Regions from separate parts of the Devosia sp. FJ2-5-3 genome, predicted to be linked through region 1. Evidence: predicted binding sites of a transcription regulator. Region 1 holds the regulator's gene; each other region holds the start of a gene.
What was found. Region 1 encodes LexA, which represses DNA repair genes until DNA is damaged. Its sites were predicted from a motif close to TGTTCNNNNTGTGTTCNG; they were not measured.
Positions count from the first base shown of each region.

Region 1 (3,256 bases):
GCATCTTCACCGGCGCGCCCGTCCCGCCCGGCGCCGATATGGTCATCATGCAGGAAGAGGCCATCCGCGAAGGTGACAGGGTGCGCTTCACCGCCCCTGCCCGCCTCGGCCACTCCATTCGTCCCCGCGGCAATGATTTCACCACCGGCGACACCCTCGTCGAGCCCGGCACGCGCCTTCTGCCCATGCAGATCGCTGTCGCCGCTGCGGCCAATTGCGGCTCGCTTGCCGTCGCCCGCCGCCCGCGCATCGCGCTTCTCGCCACCGGCGATGAACTCGTCATCCCCGGCACGCCGCTTGGCCCGGACCAGATCGTCGCCTCCAACAGTTTTGGCCTTGCGCCGCTCTTCGCGCCCTATGCCGACCAGATAGCAAATCTCGGCATCGTGCCCGACCGGGTCGACCTGCTCCGCGGTACACTCGCCCTCGCCTTCGCTGACGAACCCGATATTCTCGTCACCACTGGCGGCGCCAGCGTCGGCGAGCATGATCTCGTGCAGGATGTCCTCAAAGATCTGGGCGTGACCCTCGATTTCTGGCGCATCAATATGCGCCCGGGCAAGCCGCTGATGTTCGGCACGCGCGGAAAAACCCTGGTTTTCGGCCTGCCCGGCAATCCCGTCTCGGCGATGGTCACGGCCATCGTCTTCATCCTCCCGGCCCTGCGCCGCTGGCTGGGCCAGGCGGAGCCGCACTTCTGGCGCCTGCCCCTCCTCGCGCCGACGCCGCCCAACAGCGCCCGCCGCCATTTCATGCGCGCCCATCTGGTGCACACGGAAACCGGCCCGGCTCTGATGCCGAGTGCCCAGACCGATAGCGGCCATACCTCGTCCCTCGCGCAGGCAGACATGTTGATCGTCCAGCCCGAACATGATCCCGGTCAGCCCATCGGCGCGCTGGTCGACGCCCTCCCCATAAACTAGAGCCACTTTTTAGGGACTCTTGCAGAACATAGACGGAACGCGTATGGTCGTTCCGTCTATGTTCCGATTCTGGGGTCAAGGGGCAAATGCTGACGCGCAAACAACACGAATTGCTGATGTTCATCCATGAGCGGATGAAGGAATCCGGCATTCCGCCCTCCTTTGACGAGATGAAGGACGCCCTTGATCTTGCTTCGAAATCGGGAATCCATCGGCTGATCACCGCCCTCGAAGAACGTGGTTTCATCCGGCGCCTGCCCAATCGGGCCCGTGCACTCGAAGTGGTGAAGCTGCCCGATTCGATGAACCCCTCGCTTGGCGGCCGGAAGGTGCGCTTCGAGCCCGAAGTCATCGAGGGCAATCTGGGCAAGGTCGCCTCGCCCCCCTCGCGCAGCACTGACGACTATGCTCGCCCGATTTCGATCCCGGTCATGGGCCGTATCGCCGCCGGTACGCCGATCGAGGCGATCCAGACCCACTCCCACACCATTGCCGTTCCACCTGAAATGCTCGGGCCCGGCGAGCACTACGCTCTCGAAGTGCGCGGCGATTCCATGATCGACGCCGGCATATTCGATGGAGACACCGTGCTCATCAAGAAGCAGGATGTTGCCTCGACCGGCGAGATCGTGGTTGCCCTGGTGGATGACGAGGAAGCGACCCTCAAGCGCCTCCGTCGCAAGGGCAATACGATAGCGCTCGAAGCCGCCAATCCGGCCTACGAAACCCGCATTTTCCCGCCCGACCGTGTGAAGGTCCAGGGCCGGCTCGTCGGCCTCTTGCGGAAATACTGATGTCCTCGGACCGCGCCTCACCGGAAACGGTGATGGCGCGCTATGCCGAGCTCATCAACCGGCACGACTTTTCCCTGCTCGTGCCGCTCATCGATCCCGACGCAACATTCTGGTTCAGCTCGGGCACCCACGCCGGCGTCGCCGCGGCACGCGCCGCGTTCGAAGCGACCTGGCGCAAGCTTGCCGACGAAACCTACTGGCTTGAGGATCTCAACTGGACTGCCATTGGCGACAAGGCTGCCAGTTGTACCTACACCTTCCGCTGGCGCGCCACGGTCGACGGCCAGCCCGCCCAAGGCAGCGGTCGCGGCACGACGGTCCTTGGCCGTGACCAGGACGGCTGGCGCATCCGCCACGAACACCTCAGCGCGTTCCCCAAAATCACATAGCCAAGGTAATCCCGGGGCGCGCGCTGGATCACCTATCCAGTTGTTTCCAACGCCCTATTTTCGGTGCCGCGACATGCCATCTTCCAGCGCACCACCATGTCATCCCCGCGAAAGCGGGGACCTCCGTTTTCCCTCCAGGCAAACCGGGGTTCCCGCTTTCGCGGGAATGACATTGTGGGGATCCCTCCCCTCCTGCGCCCCCTCGCCCCTTCGGGGAGAGGGCCGGGGTGAGGGGGCCCTCGCTATCGGCCAATCAGCTCGCTGCCTAGGCGTTGCGCGCCCTCGCTCCACCGTCATCGCCCGGCTCGTCCGGGCAATCCATTTCGCCCGAACACCACGTCTTCCAGCGCACCACCGCGTCATCCCCGCGAAAGCGGGGCCGCCGTTTCTCATCACTGAACACCCACCAACAGGGGTTCCCGCTTACGCGGGAATGACACCGCGGGGGTTGACAGCTCCTCCCCCAAGCCCATCCCCTCCTGCGCCCCCTCGCCCCTCCGGGGAGAGGGTTGGGGTGAGGGGCCTCTCCAAACCAAAAATATCCCGCTTATCCCCGTCCCCATTTTCCCGTGCCATCATTGCCCCGTTCCCGCCGATAACACGCGGCGCCGACGAAGCGTCGGGCGGGGAGACGGGCCGCACGGGGTCGCCTGGGCGGGGGCGTGGATGTCGACCACCGGCCGGTGCCGGTTCTGCCTTTCGGGGTCATGCCTCGACGCAGGACCCAGCACCACCCGCAAGGGGGCCGCTCAAGGCATGCGCCCAAAAAACCGGTCGTGGGAAGCGGCTTTCGCCTCTTCTATTTCTATCAATTCGGGGCGAAAGCCGCTTTTCACCGTGCCCGTAGGGCATCGCGACCGTGTCCACGCGACGCTCCCCTGGAGCCGGGCGGCGCTTCGGCATGCCCCATTGAGCGGCAAGCCCTTGGACGAGAGAGGCAATAAAAAACTCCCCCGCCATGCGGCGAGGGAGTGAGACGCAAAAAACCTTGTCAGTGGTTGTCGCGCGGAATGCCCTCGGTCTGCGCGATCCGCTGGTATTTTTCGGCCGGTTTGAGAATTGCACCGTTGCCGAGCTGGTCGACGAGGCCGCGCTGGATTTCCTGCCAGGGCGTCTGGTGCTTGGGGAATTTGTAGCCGCCATCAGCTTC
Region 1 is NZ_CP104007.1:2,142,914-2,146,169, reverse strand. It holds gene glp (gephyrin-like molybdotransferase Glp) at 1-923, shown strand, start outside; gene lexA (transcriptional repressor LexA) at 1,010-1,717, shown strand; gene N0P34_RS10420 (nuclear transport factor 2 family protein) at 1,717-2,106, shown strand; gene N0P34_RS10415 (IlvD/Edd family dehydratase) at 3,098-3,256, opposite strand, start outside.

Region 2 (3,256 bases), 1.4 Mb from region 1:
GGCGAAGCCGAGTCGGTGAAGGCGATCTGGAGGCCCCAGACCTCTACCCCGATCGACGCCGACAAGGGCGCGACACTGATGAAGCTCATCAACACGCTCGAGGAAGATGATGACGTCCAGAACGTCTACGCCAATTTCGAGCTGAGCGACGAAGACGCGGCGAAACTGGCGTCCTGAGGTCCCCTGGGGCCGAAGCGAATTGACCCAACGGCCCCCGCCTCGTGCGGGGGCTTTTTTGCCCGGCCTATGCCCGCTTACGCATGTCGATGGTGGGCATCCCGGTGGTGTACTGGATATTGGCGCAGTTGCGCCCGGCTCGCTTGGCGCCATAGAGACGCTGGTCGGCGATGCGGAACAGCTCGGCAAAACTCGTTGTGTGCTCGAACACCGCACCCCCTATGCTCACGGCAAGGCGGTGATGGCGGCCGTCGGGGCAGAAGCTAGACAAATTGACCGAGCGCCGGATGCGTTCTGCCACGGCCTCGGCGGCCTTCTTGTCGACGCCCGGCAGGAACACGGCGAATTCCTCGCCGCCCATGCGCCCCACGAGGTCGCCGGCGCGCAGGACGCCGCGGATCGCCCGGGCAATGACCATCAGCGCTTCATCGCCATTGTCATGGCCAAAGAGATCGTTGATGACCTTGAAATTGTCGGCGTCGACCATGAGCAGGGCGCCGGCGCTGCGGCCTTCGCTCAACTGCATCTCAACCTTGGCCGTAAAGGCACCGCGATTGAGGCAGGCCGTCAGGCTGTCGGTGCGGGCGACCAATCCCAGTCGCCTATTGGTGATGGCCAGCCCACGCAGCCTTATTCCCAGATAGAGAAACAGGGGCACGGCCAGCCCGATGGGCAAGACGGTGGAACTGATCAAGGCGCGACGCATCGCCTCTGGCTCCAGGTCATGAAACATCAGCGCATTGAAGACGATCGAAATGACCACGCAGGCCAGGGTGCCGAACACCGTCCAGCGCGCGACGCTGGACCAGCCTTGCAGGGAGTTTACCATCTGAGGGGACAGGTACATCGAGGACACTTTCGTCGAAATTGCAGGATAGCCGGAGGCAGTCATTGCTGACCGGCTCCCCGAAGCGAGTATTGCGTCGCTGCTGGTCTGCTCGCCCTAATCGGTGTCTTTCCGATAGCCGCGTCCAATGGCGATATCGGGGCAACGATATGCCCCCGAAGCGTCCTGTGACGTCATGATGATTCTATGCCCCTGAATTCCCGAGGCGAACGGTAGGCCCGCTTCCTCAACACGGCGTTCCTTCCAGGAGAGCAATTTTATCTATCTCGCCCCCCGGCTTCATGGGTGTGTTGCCAATTTGTTCACATTGGCCTTGGTAGTCTCATTGAAGCTGCTAGAAGGAAAGCCATGAGAAAAACCGTGCGAATCATCGGCATCGATCCGGGCCTGCGCCGCTGTGGCTGGGGCATTGTCGATGCGCTGGACAACCGGCTGAGTTTCGTGGCCGCCGGCACGGTGACGCCACCGACCGACGGCTCGCTCGCCGAGCGCCTTGTGGTGCTGGCCGCCGGCATCGCCGATGTTCTATCCCTCCATCACCCCGACGAGGCGGCGGTGGAAGAGACCTTTGTCAATGCCGGGCCGCGCTCGGCCCTCATTCTCGGGCAGGCGCGCGGCGTGGTGCTGCTGACGCCGGCCCAGCACGGGCTGGAAGTGGCCGAATATGCCACCAACCTCGTCAAGAAATCGGTGGTCGGCACCGGCCACGCCGAAAAGAAGCAGGTGGAATTGATGGTGCGCACGCTCCTGCCCACTGCGAGTTTCAAGGGCGCCGACGCTGCCGATGCGCTGGCTGTCGCCATCTGCCACGCCCATCACCGGGTCTCCGCGCAAAGAACGAGGGCATTGATTTGATTGGCAAGCTCAAGGGGATGGTCGACAGCTTTGGCGACGACTGGGTCCTGATCGATTGTGGCGGCGTCTGCTATGAGGTGCATTGCTCCAGCCGCACGCTGCAAACCCTGCCCAAAGTGGGCGAAGCGGCCGTGGTCTTCATCGAGACCATCGTGCGCGAAGATCTCATCCGGCTCTACGGATTTGCGAGCCAGGCCGAAAAGGCCTGGTTCCTGCTGTTGACCAGCGTGCAGGGAGTGGGGTCCAAGGTGGCCCTGGCCATTCTGTCGACGCTCAGCGCATCGGAACTCTCCAGTGCCATTGCGTTGCAGGACAAGGCCATGATCGGACGCGCCAATGGCGTTGGCCCTAAACTGGCCGTACGCATCGTCACCGAACTCAAGGGCAAGGTCCCCGATGTGGGCGCCATTGACGCCGGAACACTTGGCCTGCAGGCGGCCCTAGGCGAGGGCATTGCCAGGTCCAATGTCGCCGATGCCGTCTCCGCGCTCACCAATCTGGGCTATTCCAGCGCGCAGGCGTCGGCAGTGCTCGCCCGGATCGTCGCCAGGGAAGGCGAGGATACGGCCACCGAAAAGCTGATCCGGCTGGGCCTGCGCGAGCTGAGCCAGTAGAGTGGGCCGCCCTATCGCTAAAATCTTCGACGTCCCGGCGTCAAAATACATTCCCGGAATGGAACTGCTCTCTTGACCACCTTGACCTCCGCCAGCGCCGGCCGCGACGATAATTTCGACGTTTCCCTGCGCCCGTCCGGCTTTGCCGATTTCGTGGGACAGGCGGATGCGCGCGCCAATCTCGAAGTGTTCATCGAGGCGGCCAAGAAGCGCGGTGCCGCGCTCGACCACGTACTCTTCGTCGGTCCGCCCGGCCTGGGCAAGACCACGCTGGCCCAGATCATCGCCAAGGAACTGGGCGTCGGCTTTCGCGCCACGTCCGGTCCGGTCATCGCCAAGGCAGGTGACCTCGCCGCGCTCCTCACCAATCTCGAAGATCGCGACGTGCTCTTCATCGACGAAATCCACCGCCTCAACCCGGCCATCGAGGAAGTCCTCTATCCGGCCATGGAGGATTTCCAGCTCGACCTCATCATCGGCGAGGGCCCGGCCGCGCGGTCCGTCCGCATCGACCTGGCAAAATTCACGCTGGTCGGCGCGACCACCCGCGCGGGCCTGCTCACCACGCCCTTGCGCGACCGCTTCGGCATCCCTGTCCGGCTCAATTTCTATACGCCCGAAGAGTTGGTCAGCATCGTGACGCGCGGCGCCCGCCTCATGGGCATGCCGCTGGCGCCTGATGGTGCTCTCGAGATTGCGCGCCGGTCGCGCGGCACGCCGCGTATCGCTGGTCGACTGCTGCGCCGGGTCATCGATTTCGCCC
Region 2 is NZ_CP104007.1:739,286-742,541, forward strand. It holds gene N0P34_RS03685 (YebC/PmpR family DNA-binding transcriptional regulator) at 1-177, shown strand, start outside; gene N0P34_RS03690 (GGDEF domain-containing protein) at 245-1,069, opposite strand; gene ruvC (crossover junction endodeoxyribonuclease RuvC) at 1,373-1,879, shown strand; gene ruvA (Holliday junction branch migration protein RuvA) at 1,876-2,493, shown strand; gene ruvB (Holliday junction branch migration DNA helicase RuvB) at 2,566-3,256, shown strand, end outside.
Region 2: the regulator LexA is predicted to act here: its motif matches at 1,313-1,330, upstream of ruvC (crossover junction endodeoxyribonuclease RuvC).

Region 3 (3,256 bases), 420 kb from region 1:
CACGAGCGCGCCCTTGAAGAAAATCGTGGCTTTTTATCGTGCAGTGAACCGGAATGTCCAGCATTGCAGCAGGCTGGCATGGGGGAAAGTGGCGGGGCCAGCGGGTTTGAGGGCGCTCCGGGCGGTGTGGGAGGGGAACAAGGGGCATTTGGGGTGGATCGGGAGCGGATTGGACGGGCAGCGCTGAGGTGAAGTTGGTGGGCGGAATGTGACATCGGGACTGTCCGCCCCCCACCCTCGATCCCTCCCCGCGAGGGGGAGGGAGGCGGGCCGGTGGGTGGGGCAATTTTCTGCGATGTCATTCCCGCGAAAGCGGGAACCCCTGTTGAGCGGAGGTCCCCGCTTTCGCGGGGATGACATGGGGATTGGACGGGCAGTGCTGGGCCGCAATTGGCGTGGAGATTGGGGCGTCGGGGCTGTCCGCCCCCCACCCTCGATCCCTCCCCGCGAGGGGGAGGGAGGTGGGCCGGTGGGTGGGGAGAAGTTGGGGCCAAAGTGTGCGTGCATTCGCTTCGCGCGCACGGGGCTCCCCTCGGGCTTGACCCGAGGGGCTCTGTCCCAGGGCCTATTGCCGGTATTGGGGCTCGCGTCGTGGCCCTCGGGTCAAGCCCGAGGGAAGCGCGCCGTTCCATTGATAGCGCCGTTCCATTGAGCAAGGTGCGGCCCTGACAAACAAAAAGACCCCCGCTTTTGGGCGGGGGTCGAAGTCCTGCATGGGAGGCGGAGGAGAATTATTCGTCGCTGCCGGAATCGTCCTCGCCGCCGGCAACGAGGAGAACTTCGCCGAGCAGGCCCGAACTCTCGCGCACACCCTGCTCGATGGTGGCGGCAATTTCCGGATTGTCCTTGAGGAACTGGCGGGCATTCTCACGCCCCTGCCCCAGACGCTGGCTTTCCCAGGAGAACCAGGCGCCGGACTTGTCGACGATGCCGGACTTGACGCCCAGATCGAGCAATTCACCGGTCTTGGAAATGCCTTCGCCATACATGATGTCGAATTCGACCTGACGGAACGGCGGGGCAAGCTTGTTCTTGACCACTTTGACGCGCGTCTGGTTGCCCACGATCTCTTCGCGATCCTTGAGCGCGCCGATGCGGCGAATATCGAGGCGAACCGAGGCGTAGAACTTCAGCGCATTGCCGCCCGTGGTGGTTTCGGGCGAGCCGTACATGACGCCGATCTTCATGCGGATCTGGTTGATGAAGATGACCAGACACTTCGACTTGGAGATCGACGAGGTCAGCTTGCGCATGGCCTGGCTCATCAGGCGGGCCTGGAGACCGGGCAGAGAATCGCCCATTTCGCCTTCGAGTTCGGCGCGCGGCGTAAGGGCCGCAACCGAGTCGACAACGAGCACGTCGATGGCGCCGGAACGCACCAGCGTATCGGTGATTTCGAGGGCCTGTTCGCCCGCGTCGGGCTGGGAGATCAGGAGGTCATCGACATTGACACCCAGCTTGCGGGCATAGACGGGGTCGAGAGCATGCTCGGCGTCGACAAAGGCGCAGATGCCGCCCTTGCGCTGCGCCTCCGCAATGACGTGCAGCGCCAGCGTCGTCTTGCCCGAGCTTTCAGGCCCGAAGATCTCGACGATGCGGCCCTTTGGCAACCCACCAATACCCAGCGCAATATCGAGGCCGAGCGAGCCGGTGGAGATAGACTCCACTTCGATCGACGCTGCCTCTCCGAGGCGCATGATCGAGCCCTTGCCGAAATTGCGTTCGATCTGGCTCAGCGCCGCAGCGAGAGCCTTATCCTTATCCATTGATCCACCTTCAACAACGCGAAGCGGCGAGCTAGCCATGATTTCTCTCCTTATTTCACGCTCTCGAAGGCTGCGCAAACGCGCTGGGATGAGAGAGCCTTGTTTTGCACCCGTGCTGCATTTGTTCTCATTTTGTTTCAGTCCTGTCAAGAGACAAAACCAGAACATCCCGCTTATCCCACAGTCTTCGTCCGGCCGTGATTCCATCCGGCGCGCCGCGGCTTCATCATAAGTATGATTTTTGACTGGACAGGCCGCGAGCTCTTGCGTTTTATGCGCGGGCCCGACGCTGGGGCAAAAGGGACGAGGATTTCTGACCATGCATCTTATTCAGTTTTTTGACGACAATGGCGCGCGCGCCGTCGGGGTGACCCGCAATGGTGAAACGCGCCGCGTCGAAGGATCAAGCACGGTCTATGAACTGGCGCTGGCCGCCATCGCGTCCGCGGAAGGTCTCTCGGGCATAGTCGACCAGCGCGGACTGGGCGCGGCCATCGACAAGGCGGCCCTTCTGGCCGAAGGACGGCTGCTGGCGCCGATCGATCATCCGGACAAGGCGCATCTGCACGTGACCGGCACCGGGCTGACCCATCTCGGCTCCGCCGCGACGCGCGACGCCATGCACAAGGCCAATGGCGAAAAGCCCGCAGCCGAGCTGACCGACAGCATGAAAATGTTCCGCATGGGGCTCGAGGGGGGCAAGCCCACTTCCGGCCAGCGCGGCGTGCAGCCGGAATGGTTCTACAAGGGCAATGGCAATATCGTCGCCAATCCAGGCCACCCCATCCCCTCGCCCGCCTTCGCGCTCGACGCCGGCGAAGAGCCGGAAATCGCCGGCATCTACGTCATCGACAATCATGGCCAGCCGCGCCGGCTCGGCTTTGCGCTGGCCAATGAATTTTCCGACCACGTGACCGAGCGCATCAACTATCTCTTCCTCGCGCACTCAAAACTGCGCGCCTGCTCGTTCGGGCCGGAGCTGCGGGTCGGCGATCTGCCGAGCCATATCGAGGGCACATCGCGCATCATTCGCGACGGCCAGGTGATCTGGGAAAAGCCGTTCCTCTCCGGCGAGGACAATATGAGCCACACCATCGCCAATCTCGAATATCACCATTTCAAATATGAGCTGTTCCGCCAGCCGGGCGATGTGCATGTGCATATGTTCGGCACGGCGACGCTGAGCTTTGCCGACGGGATTTCGACCCGGCAGGACGATATCTTCGAGATCGAGGAAGCCCAGTTCGGGCTGAAACTGCGCAATCCGGTGCGCGTCGAGAGCGAGAAGCCGGTGTTGATCAACGGGCTGTATTAGAACAGAAGCGCGCGCGCTTTACGCCGGGGAACTAACATGTCAGTTATTTGCCCGGTGGGGAGACACGGCAAATGAGTGCGCGCAGCTTCGACAAACGGCCTGTTGGCCGCACGGACCTCACGGTCACGACATTGGGCCTGGGCGGGGCGTCGCTGGCCGGGAACTACAATGCCGT
Region 3 is NZ_CP104007.1:1,720,611-1,723,866, reverse strand. It holds gene recA (recombinase RecA) at 732-1,805, opposite strand; gene araD1 (AraD1 family protein) at 2,086-3,081, shown strand; gene N0P34_RS08200 (aldo/keto reductase) at 3,153-3,256, shown strand, end outside.
Region 3: the regulator LexA is predicted to act here: its motif matches at 1,889-1,906, upstream of recA (recombinase RecA).